Bryobacter aggregatus MPL3: one gene and its partner. The protein of the gene in region 1 interacts with the protein of each later gene in a pairwise test. Links are inferred from orthologs where the notes say so. Each region holds a gene or a part of one and is shown on either strand. Other genes may lie near its edges. The genes, in order: gyrA and gyrB.

Region 1 (7,610 bases):
CCAGAAGGAGGGACGCCCCCTGCGCGTCAAAGCTGGCTTTGACCCCACCGCTCCCGACCTCCACCTCGGACACACCGTTTTGATCCGGAAAATGAAGCATTTTCAGGACATGGGTCACACCGTGATCTTCCTGATTGGCGACATGACCGGCTTGATCGGCGACCCCACAGGACGCAACGCAATGCGCCCGCCCATGACTCGCGAAGAGTTAGCCAAGAACGCCGAAACCTACCAGGCGCAGATTTTCAAACTCCTTGACCCGGCCAAGACCGAGCTGCGTTTTAACAGCGAATGGCTCGAAAAACTCGGCTACGAGCAGATCATCCGCCTCACCTCGCATTACACGCTCGCCCGCTTGCTCGAGCGCGACGACTTCTCCAAGCGCTACAAAGACGGCATTCCGATCAGCGTCCACGAGTTGCTCTATCCGCTCGCCCAAGCCTACGATTCGGTCGCCTTGCAATGCGACGTCGAGTTGGGCGGCACCGATCAGAAGTTCAATCTGCTGGTGGGCCGCGCCATCCAGCAGGACTACGGGCAGTTGCCGCAGATTGTCGCGACCGTGCCGATCCTCGAAGGCCTCGACGGCGTCGAGAAGATGTCCAAGTCCAAGGGAAATTATGTCGGCATTACCGAGCCGCCAACCGATATGTTCCGCAAGCTGATGAACATGCCGGACGCGCTGGTGCCCCGCTACTATGAGTTGTTGACCGATCTTCCGCTCCAGGAAATCGCGCAACTCGACCCGCTGACCGCAAAGAAAGATCTCGCCTGGAGAATCGTGCGCGATTTCCACGGGCTCAACGAGGCAACGCGCGTTGCCGAGTCCTGGGGAAGCGTACCGCTGCCAGAGAATCATGCTGAGGCAAGCGACCCGCGCATCAATCGCATCCTCGTTGCCGCTGGCTTGGCCAGCAGTGTCGGCGATGCAGACCGCCTGATCAAGGGCGGCGCCGTAAAAGCCGGCAATTCGGTGACGCTTGAGGCGATTACCAGCCCGGCACAAAAGATGGAAGCCGGCGAATTCGTAATCCGGGTTGGCAAACGCTACCGGTGGATTCGTCTGGCAGTTGGAAATTAGGAATTTCGTATGGCCATTATTCGACGGAACATTGACTGGAAATTGAAGTCGCGCACGCTGCGGCTTGGCCAGCGGACCTTTATCGTTGCCCCGATCGCTCTGTCGCCCTCGAGCGACGGCACGAAGAATCAGGATCCGGAGCGCATCCTCGCCCGCGCATTGCAACTGGACGCCCAAGGGGCCGACGTCATCGACCTTGGCGCCGAACCCACTCGCGCCGAAGACACGCCCCTGCCGGCGGAAGAAGAATTGAAGCGGCTGCTCCCTGTCCTGAAGCGCCTCAAGAACAAGCTGAATGTCCCCATCTGCGTCAGCACCTATAAGGCTGCCGTTGCCGATGAAGTGCTGAAGATGGGCGCCGAGATCATCAACGATCCCAGCGGCCTCACCTGGGAGCCGATCCTCGCCAAGACGATCATGAACCACGACGCGGGCCTGATCCTGAATCACATGCGTGGCCGCCCCAACACCTGGGGCAAGCTGCCGCCGGCCAAAGACGTCATCGGCGTCATTGCCAAGGACATGGACGCCGCCGTACACCGCGCGCTGCGCGCTGGCATTGAAAAATTCCGGCTGGTCATCGATCCGGGCCTGAGCTTTGGCAAGCGCAAGGAACAGAACTACGAGATCCTCGGCCGCCTCAGCGTACTCGGCGGCATCGGCGTGCCGGTGATGGTGGGACCGACCAAAAAGTTGCTGGTGGAGAAGGCCAATGAGCGCGAGCTCGAGTTCGCCGGAGCAGCAGGCGTGACGGCAGCAATTCTGAGCGGCGCCTACATCGTGCGCGTGCACGATCTGGAGGCAATCAAGCCCGTCATCGCGGTGGCGGACGGCATTCTCAACCAGTGGCGCTAAGCCCTGATAAACATTGGCTGAAATGCTAAAATAGCGGGTTGGCAAACGATACGGAAAATCCACAGACTCCCGGCGGGAAGCCGCCCGGCGGCAACGATCCGGCCGCACAGTTGCCTTTAGGCGAAAACCCGAAGAATCACATTCCGATCAACATCGAAGACGAGATGAAGCGGTCTTATCTCGACTATGCGATGAGCGTCATCATCGGGCGTGCCCTGCCCGATATCCGCGACGGACTGAAGCCTGTACACCGGCGCATTCTCTTCTCGATGAACGAGATGGGCCTGCAGTTCAACCGCCCCACGCGCAAATGCGCGCGTGTCTGTGGCGACGTCTTGGGTAAGTACCACCCGCACGGCGAAGGCTCCGTCTATGACGCTCTCGTCCGCATGGCGCAGCCCTTCTCCTTGCGCTATCCCTTGATCACCGGCCAAGGCAACTTTGGCTCGGTCGACGGCGACCCGCCCGCCGCCATGCGTTATACCGAAGCAAAGCTCTCGAAAATCGCCGGCCAGTTGATGGACGATCTCGATAAGGAAACCGTCGACTTCAAACCGAACTTCGACGAAACCGAGCAAGAGCCGGAATACTTCCCCACCGTCGTCCCTAACCTGCTGTTGAACGGTTCCTCGGGCATCGCCGTCGGCATGGCCACCAACATCCCTCCACACAACCTGACGGAAGTGATGAAGGGCCTGATCGCGATGGTGGACAACCCGAAGATCACCCTGCCTGAGATGCTCCAGCTCATCACCGGGCCGGACTTCCCCACCGGCGGCCTCATCCTCGGCCGTCAGGGCATCTACGACTGCTACACGCGCGGCCGCGGCTCCATCAAGATGCGCGCCAAGGCCTTTACCGAGAAGCTCGGCAAAGACCGCGAGAGCATTGTCATCACCGAGATCCCCTTCCAGGTGAACAAAGCGAAGCTGATCACCGATATCGCCGCCCTGGTCAATGAGAAGAAGATCGACGGCATCTCCGACGTCCGCGACGAGAGTGACCGCGAGGGCATGCGCATTGTCCTCGAACTGAAGCGCAACGAACATCCCGAAGTCATCCTGAACCAGTTGTACAAGATGACGCAGATGCAGATGAATTTTGGCGCGATCATGCTCGCCATCGTCAATGGCCAGCCGCGTGAGCTGGGGCTGCTCGACATCCTCAAGCACTTTATCGAGCATCGCGCCGAAGTGGTCCGTCGCAGAACCGACTTCTTGCTGCGCAAGGCGCGCGATCGCGAACACATCTTGCTCGGCTTCAAGAAGGCGCTCGACAACCTCGACCGCATCATCGAACTGATCCGTGCCGCCAAGAACCCGCGCGAAGCCCGCGACGGCCTGATCACCGAATTTGAGTTCTCCGACCGCCAAGCCCAGGCGATCATCGAACTGCAACTCCAGCGCCTCACCGGCATGGAACAGCAGAAGATCCTCGATGAGCTCGCTGAAATTCAGCGCCGCATTGCGGAATATCTTGAAATCCTCGGCAGCGAGAAGGTACTGCGCGCCCTGATCGTCAAGGAATTCCAGGAAGTGCTCGACACCTTCGGCGACGACCGCCGTACGGAAATTATCGAAGACACCGGCGAGATCAATATTGAAGATCTGGTGCAGGTGGAAGACGTCGCCGTCACCGTGACGCGCGGCGGCTATCTGAAGCGCACCACGGTCGACACCTATCGCCGCCAGACCCGCGGCGGCAAGGGCCGCATCGGCATGGGCACCCGCGCCGAAGACGTTGTCGAGCATCTGATCATCGCCTCGACTCACGATTACCTGTTGATCTTCACCTCCAAGGGCCGTGTGTATTGGTTGAAGGTGTACAACATCCCCGATGCCGGCACCGTCGGCAAGGGCAAGAACATCAACGGCCTGATCAATCTGCAGCCAGACGAAGAAGTGAAGGCCTTCCTGCCCGTGAAGCAATTCACCGCGGACCGCTTCATTGTGATGGTGACCAAATATGGCGTCATCAAGCGTACCGAGCTGACAGACTTCAGCAACCCGATGGCCCGCGGCATCATTGCCTGCACTCTCGACGAAAACGACGAACTGATCTCGGCCAAGATCTCGAACGGTCAGAACCAGATCTTCCTCGCTTCCCGCGAAGGCATGGCCGCCCGCTTCGGTGAAGAAGAAGTCCGCTCGATGGGCCGTCAGGCGCGCGGCGTCACCGCCATGAAGCTCGAGAAGGACGACTACCTGATCTCCGCCGAAGTGGTGGACGAATCAGCGCTCATGCTCGCCATCTCAGAGAACGGCTTCGGCAAGCGCACCAAGCTCACCGACTACCGCCACTCCGGACGCGCCGTCAAGGGCGTGATCAACATGAAGGTGACCAACAAGACCGGCAAGGTGGTCGCCACTATGCCGATCAAGGAAGACTCCGACGTGATGATCATCACCAAGGATGGCCAGATCATTCGCATCGAGTCGATGAAGATCCGCCAGAGTGGCCGTAGCGCTCAGGGCGTCAAACTCGTCGATGTCAATGAAGGCGATAAGGTCGCCAGCGCGGGAGCCATTCCCGAGTCTGACGAACATCAGCCCGACGATGCGCAGGGTAGCCTGCTGAAGGATTAGTTCGATGCTGTATCAACTTGTGGTTCTGGGGGCGCTCGCGGCATACGCGCAGATGCCCCCCGTGATTGACCCGAAGAATATCTATTCCGAGACGAGTGTCGGAAAGCTGAAGGAAAGCGTCAAGCGCTTTCCTTCCCTGATCTATATCCCCCACACCCGCGACAACACGGTGTGGGTTTACGATCCTGCGAAAAAGCAGTTCATCAATAAATTCAGCGTCGGCAAGGGCAAGAACGTTGAGCCGCAGCATGTGGTTCCTTCCTGGGACATGCAGCGGATTTTCGCGACCAATGACCTGAACGACACGCTCGCCGAGATTGACCCGATGACCGGCAAGCTGCTGAAGATCCATCGCGTTGACGACCCCTACAACATGTATTACACCCCCGACGGCAAGTACATGGTGGTGATGGCCGAGCGCATGCGCCGCATCGACTTACGCGACCCGAACACCCTCAAGCTGGTCAAGAGCATCAAGGTACCCTGCAAGGGCGTCAACCATGCCGACTACTCTGCCGACGGCCGCTATTTCATTGCCAGCTGCGAGTTTTCCGGCCAGCTCGTCAAGATCGACATGGTGAAGTACGAACTGATGGGCACTCTCGATCTGCCCGGTGGCGGGATGCCGCAGGATACACGAGTCGCCCCCGACGGACGCACTTTCTATATCGCCGACATGATGAAGCATGGGATGCACGTTGTCGACGGCGACACCTTCAAGCTCATCACCTTTATCCCCACCGGCAAAGGCTGCCATGGCCTGTATCCCAGCCGCGACGCGAAGCAGTTGTACATCACCAATCGCGGCGAGGGCACCATCTCGATCATGGACTTCGCCACGCGCAAGCTCGTCGACCGTTGGATCATTCCTGGTGGCGGATCGCCGGACATGGGCGGGGTCTCTGCCGACGGGAAAATGTTCTGGATCTCCGGCCGTTACCACAAAGAAATTTATGGTTTCGACACGACAACCGGCAAACTGGCAGAACGCATCAAGGTCGGCAATGGGCCGCACGGCTTGTGCGTCTTCCCACAACCTGGTCGCTATTCGCTTGGCCACACCGGCAACTACCGCTGAGCATCGCGGAGTGCTTTTTGCAGTACCTTACTCCGCTTCTTCTCGATGAGCGCGGCCTGGAGCATCAACTCCCGCTCCTGGTCCTCGCTCTCGTGACGCAGTTTATGGAAGGCCTGGAGGCGCGTGGGATCGATCCGATCCACTACCGCGCATCCAGGCTCTCCCTCATGGCGGCAATCGCGAAAGCGGCAATCTACCGCTGCCGCCAGAATGTCTTCAAAGGTCGCCACCACCACCGTCTCCCCGCTCAAAAGCTGCAGTTCCCGAATCCCCGGTAAATCCATCAGCAGCCAACCCTGTGGCAGTTGAAATAATTCCCGGGAAGTCGTCGTATGAAAGCCGCGGCTATCGGACTCACGCACACTCTGCGTCGGCTGCCGCTCCTCTCCCAAAAGCCGGTTCAGAATGGTCGATTTCCCTGCTCCGGACGAACCCACCATCGCCGCCGTCTCGTTGGTGCCCATCTGCTGCCCGAGCACGTCGAGTCCTCTCGCTTCCGTCGCACTCATCGCAAACACTGGAATCTCACCCACCACGGCCCGCGTCTGGGCCGCCAGGCTTTCTACTTCAGAAGAAAGGTCTGCTTTGTTGAGAAGGATGACCGGTCGCACGCCGCCCTCGCGGGCCAGCACAACATAACGCTCAAGACGGCGCAGGTTGAAGTCGTGATCGAGGCCCGCCACGATGAACAGAACATCGATGTTGGTCGCCAGAATCTGTGGCCTTAAGCCGCCCCCCGGATCTTTCCGCGCAATCAGACTCTTGCGCTCGAGTACGCGGAGAATCGAATTGCCTTCGCTCAAAAGAACCCAATCGCCGGTGATCGGCCATAAAGGATCGCTTTGTTGGCGTAGAGTGCCGCTGATGGTGGCCTGCACTGCGCCCGCCTCGGTCCAGACCAGATAACGATCGCGCTGCGACTGCGCAACGCGGCCAGGAGTAAATCGGTCGCTGGCGTCCATTTGCCGTGCAAAATGGTCCTGCCAGCCAATTGATTCGAGATTCATTGGAAATTGCCTTTGTGCGTGATCAACCTCACGCGAGGGGTCTGCGTTGGATGAAAAATATCGAAATAGAGTTCCGATTAGGCAAGCGCCAACATAGGCAATACCAAATTCAGAAATTAGCACAGCTTGGCCCCATATAATAGGGGCATGGCAAGTCTGGTGGCGATCGCAGGCACCCTGGAGAGCAAAAAGAAGTTGGACCCCGAGCAACTGCTCCCCAAAGAGCAGCATCTGGTCGCGCTGTTGCGGGACATGAAGCGGGTTCTCATCGCGTACTCCGGTGGAACGGATTCCGCCTATCTCGCCTGGGCTGCAAAGATTGCGCTCGGAGAGGAAGCCGTCGCGATCACCGCGGACTCCCCGTCGATCCCCGAATCACACAAACGGGACGCCGTCGCCTTCGCTCAGGCGCACGGCATCCGGCACGAAATGATTCCCACCAGCGAGTTTGAAAACCCGGACTACGTGGCCAACAATCCCGATCGTTGCTTCCACTGCAAAGACGAGCTCTTTCGTGTGATGGATCAAATTGCCACCCAGCGCGGTTTTGAGCACATCGTCTACGGCGTCAATGTCGATGACTTGGGCGACTACCGGCCCGGCCAGAGCGCCGCCAAACTCCACCAGGTGAAATCGCCGCTGGTCGATGCAGGCATGAGCAAAGCCGAAATCCGCGAGCTTTCACGCTTGGCGGGCCTCGAGACCTGGGACCGTCCCGCCGCCGCCTGCCTCAGCTCCAGAATCCCCTACGGCACCGCAGTCACCCCCGAACGAATTCAGGTAATTGAGCAGGGAGAGGAACAGGTAAAAGCCTTAGGCTTCCGGCAATTCCGGGTCCGGTACCATGAATCGTTAGTACGGATTGAAATTTCTCCTGAGGAATTGGACCTCGCCCTCAACCGATCTTGTGCCGAGGCGCTGACAAAGATCTTTAAGTCCCTTGGTTTTCATTACGTTACTCTCGATTTGGAAGGTTACCGGCAGGGTTCTTTGAACGCAGGCCT
Region 2 (3,054 bases), 1.1 Mb from region 1 along the record:
AGCCAGTTCTCTGAAGAACGTTCGAAAGCGATCCGCCTGCAGTTCGCCGATGGCGAAATGAAGGTCTTCTCGTCGATGTCCGACACCGGCGAGAGCGAAGAGACGATCGCGATCGAATACAACGGACCTGCCACCGACATTGGCTTCAATGCCCAATACTTGCTCGATTTCCTGGGCGCCACTCCTGAGGGCGCTCTCAGCTTCCTGTTCAACGACGCGCAAAGCGCCGGAGAGATGCGTCCCGCTGCTGCGGGTGATGGAGATAAGAAGGCTGGAGAGGTAGGCTACACCTATCGCTACGTCGTGATGCCGATGCGCATCTGACCGTCTCCCAACCGAAACAAGCTCAAATGGCTGATAACCCGACATACGATTCCACTAGTATCAAGATTCTGGAAGGCCTCGAGGCGGTGCGCAAGCGCCCCGCGATGTACATTGGCTCGACAGGAGAGATGGGTCTACACCATCTCGTCTATGAGGTCGTCGACAATTCCGTTGACGAGGCGTTGGCCGGCCACTGTACGGAAATCAACTGCGTCATCCACCTGGACAACTCGATTTCGATCTGGGATGACGGGCGCGGGATTCCGGTTGATATCCACGCGGGCGAGGGCGTTTCAGCTGCTCAAGTCGTGCTCACTAAGTTGCATGCGGGCGGCAAATTCGATTCCAACAGCTACAAAGTTTCCGGCGGCCTGCACGGCGTCGGCGTCAGTTGCGTTAACGCGCTGAGCGAATGGCTGCACCTCGAGATCTGGCGCGGCGGCCAGACCTGGGAGCAGGACTACCGGCAGGGCGTGCCGCAAGCGCCGCTCAAGGCCACCGGCAAGTCTGGCAAGAAAACCGGAACAAAGATCACCTTCAAGGCAGACAGCACCGTGATGGACACGGTCGAATTCAATTTCGACACCATCTCGCAGCGTCTGCGCGAACGCGCGTTTTTGAACAAAGGACTGCGCATCAACATCGCCGATGAGCGGGAAGATCCGCCCAAGGCGCACGAGTTCTTCTACGAAGGCGGCATTGCCGAATTCATCAAGCATCTGAATAAAGGCAAGCAGGTTCTGCACGAGAAGCCCATCTACTTTGAGGGCGAGCGGGACATGGCCAATGACCAGGGCCGCGTCTATATGGAAATCGCTTTCCAGTACAACGACGGCTATTCGGAAACTCTATTCAGCTTTGCGAACAACATCAATACGAAGGATGGCGGTGCACACCTCACCGGCTTCCGCACGGCTCTCACGCGCACCATCAACTGGGCGGGCGAGCAGGCCGGCCTCTTCAAAGATGTCAAAGAAAAACTAAGCGGCGACGACGTTCGCGAAGGCCTCACCGCCGTCATCAGCGTCAAGCTGCCGCAGCCCCAGTTTGAAGGCCAGACCAAAGGCAAGCTCAATAGCGACATCAGCGGCCAGGTCACGCAAGTGATCAACGAAAAACTGCAGGAATACTTCGACAAGAATCCTGCCGTGATGAAGCGCATTGTGGGCAAGGCCATCGATGCGGCACGAGCCCGCGAAGCGGCTCGCAAAGCACGCGATCTCACCCGCCGCAAAGGCGCGCTTGATGGTGTCGGTCTCCCCGGAAAGCTTGCTGACTGCCAGGAAAAAGATCCCACCCGTTGCGAACTCTTCCTCGTTGAGGGCGAGTCGGCAGGCGGCACCGCCAAAGGCGGACGCGATCGCCGTTATCAGGCAATTTTACCGCTGCGCGGTAAGATTCTGAACGTTGAAAAAGCCCGTTACGACAAGATGCTCGGCCACGAAGAAATTCGTTGCATGATCACTGCGATGGGTACTGGCATTGGCAAAGATGATTTCGATCTTGCCAAGCTGCGTTACGGCAAGATCATCATCATGACCGACGCCGACGTCGACGGCAGCCACATTCGGACGCTGTTGCTGACTTTCTTCTATCGCCACATGCAGCCGCTCATCGACCGCGGCCATGTCTTCGTTGCGCAGCCGCCGCTCTTCCTCATCAAGAAGGGCAAGAGCGAGAAGTACATCAAGAACGAAGCCGATTTCACTAAGGAAATTCTGCGCCGCGCAAGCGACAGCATCTCGCTCGAAATTGAAGGTAAGAAGGTAGAAGGCGCAGAAATGCGCGGCTTCCTCGCCTCACTCGACGAACTGGTGCAGGCCACTATCCGCACTGAGCGCCGGATGCGCGATGCGCGCGTGGTGGAAGCTCTGCTTTCGCAGTCGCTGGAATTGGATTCACGCGAGAACTTCATGGAAGAAGCAAATCTGCTGAAGCTGCAGGAGTTGCTGAATGAGGTGAAGCTCGAGTCGAAGATCGTCAGAGACGAAGAGCACTCCACCTATTCTTTGGTCTTCCAGGATTCCACCAAGGCAGAACGTGTGGTGGGTCTTGAGCTGGCAACCTCGCCCGAATACCGCCGCACCCGCGCTTTGGCCCGGGCTGTCGCGCCTCTCAACAAGCCGCCTTTCTTCATGGTGAAAGACAATGGATTCCGTGAAGAAGTAGGCGACTGGCGCACGCTATTGGCACGTACGAAGGAAGAGGGCACGCGCGACATCAACGTCACCCGCTATAAAGGTCTTGGCGAAATGAACGCTGAGCAGTTGTGGGATACGACGATGAATGTCGAAGGCCGTACCCTGCTCCGCATCGATCTCAAAGATCTGGTGGAGACCGATGAGATCTTCTCGACGCTGATGGGCGACGATGTTGAAAATCGCCGCAAGTTCATCGAAGAGAATGCGCTCGATGTACGCAATCTCGACATCTAGTCGAGACGCAAAACAATCTTTCCAAAATGCCCTGCGCTCTCCATATGGCGCAGGGCTTCTTGTATCTGGGCGCCTTCATAAACAGAGTCGATTACGGGACGGATGTGGTTCTGGACGATCGCGGCATTCATCGCCTCAAACATCTCGCGCGAACCGACATAGATTCCCTGCACCGTCACATGCTTGTGGAGCACTCTTCCGATATTGATCGGTCCGGCAGCGCCACTAAGAACTCCAATCAGACTCACTCTGCCTCCGCCGCGTACGGCAAGTAGCGATTGCTCGAGAGACCCAG

The links.
Region 2: the proteins of gyrA (region 1) and gyrB interact in binary tests that used the Escherichia coli proteins (3 or more experiments, as listed by UniProt). The link is inferred for Bryobacter aggregatus MPL3 from one-to-one orthologs.

The regions. Positions count from the first base shown.
Region 1 is NZ_JNIF01000003.1:590,988-598,597, forward strand. Bases 1,753-4,810 are described here. They hold gyrA (DNA gyrase subunit A), read left to right. Parts: upstream 1,753-2,100; coding sequence 2,101-4,521; downstream 4,522-4,810. Other genes in these bases: folP (dihydropteroate synthase), read left to right, coding at 1,753-1,936; M017_RS0103195 (YncE family protein), read left to right, coding at 4,526-4,810. In the rest of the region: tyrS (tyrosine--tRNA ligase), read left to right, coding at 1-1,081; more of folP, read left to right, coding at 1,091-1,752; more of M017_RS0103195, read left to right, coding at 4,811-5,599; rsgA (ribosome small subunit-dependent GTPase A), read right to left, coding at 5,590-6,606; ATP-dependent sacrificial sulfur transferase LarE, read left to right, coding at 6,754-7,610. UniProt on the Escherichia coli protein: A type II topoisomerase that negatively supercoils closed circular double-stranded (ds) DNA in an ATP-dependent manner to maintain chromosomes in an underwound state.
Region 2 is NZ_JNIF01000003.1:1,660,656-1,663,709, reverse strand. It holds gyrB (DNA topoisomerase (ATP-hydrolyzing) subunit B), read left to right. Parts: upstream 1-350; coding sequence 351-2,759; downstream 2,760-3,054. Other genes in the region: M017_RS0107945 (zinc-dependent alcohol dehydrogenase family protein), read right to left, coding at 2,756-3,054; dnaN (DNA polymerase III subunit beta), read left to right, coding at 1-324. UniProt on the Escherichia coli protein: DNA gyrase negatively supercoils closed circular double-stranded DNA in an ATP-dependent manner to maintain chromosomes in an underwound state.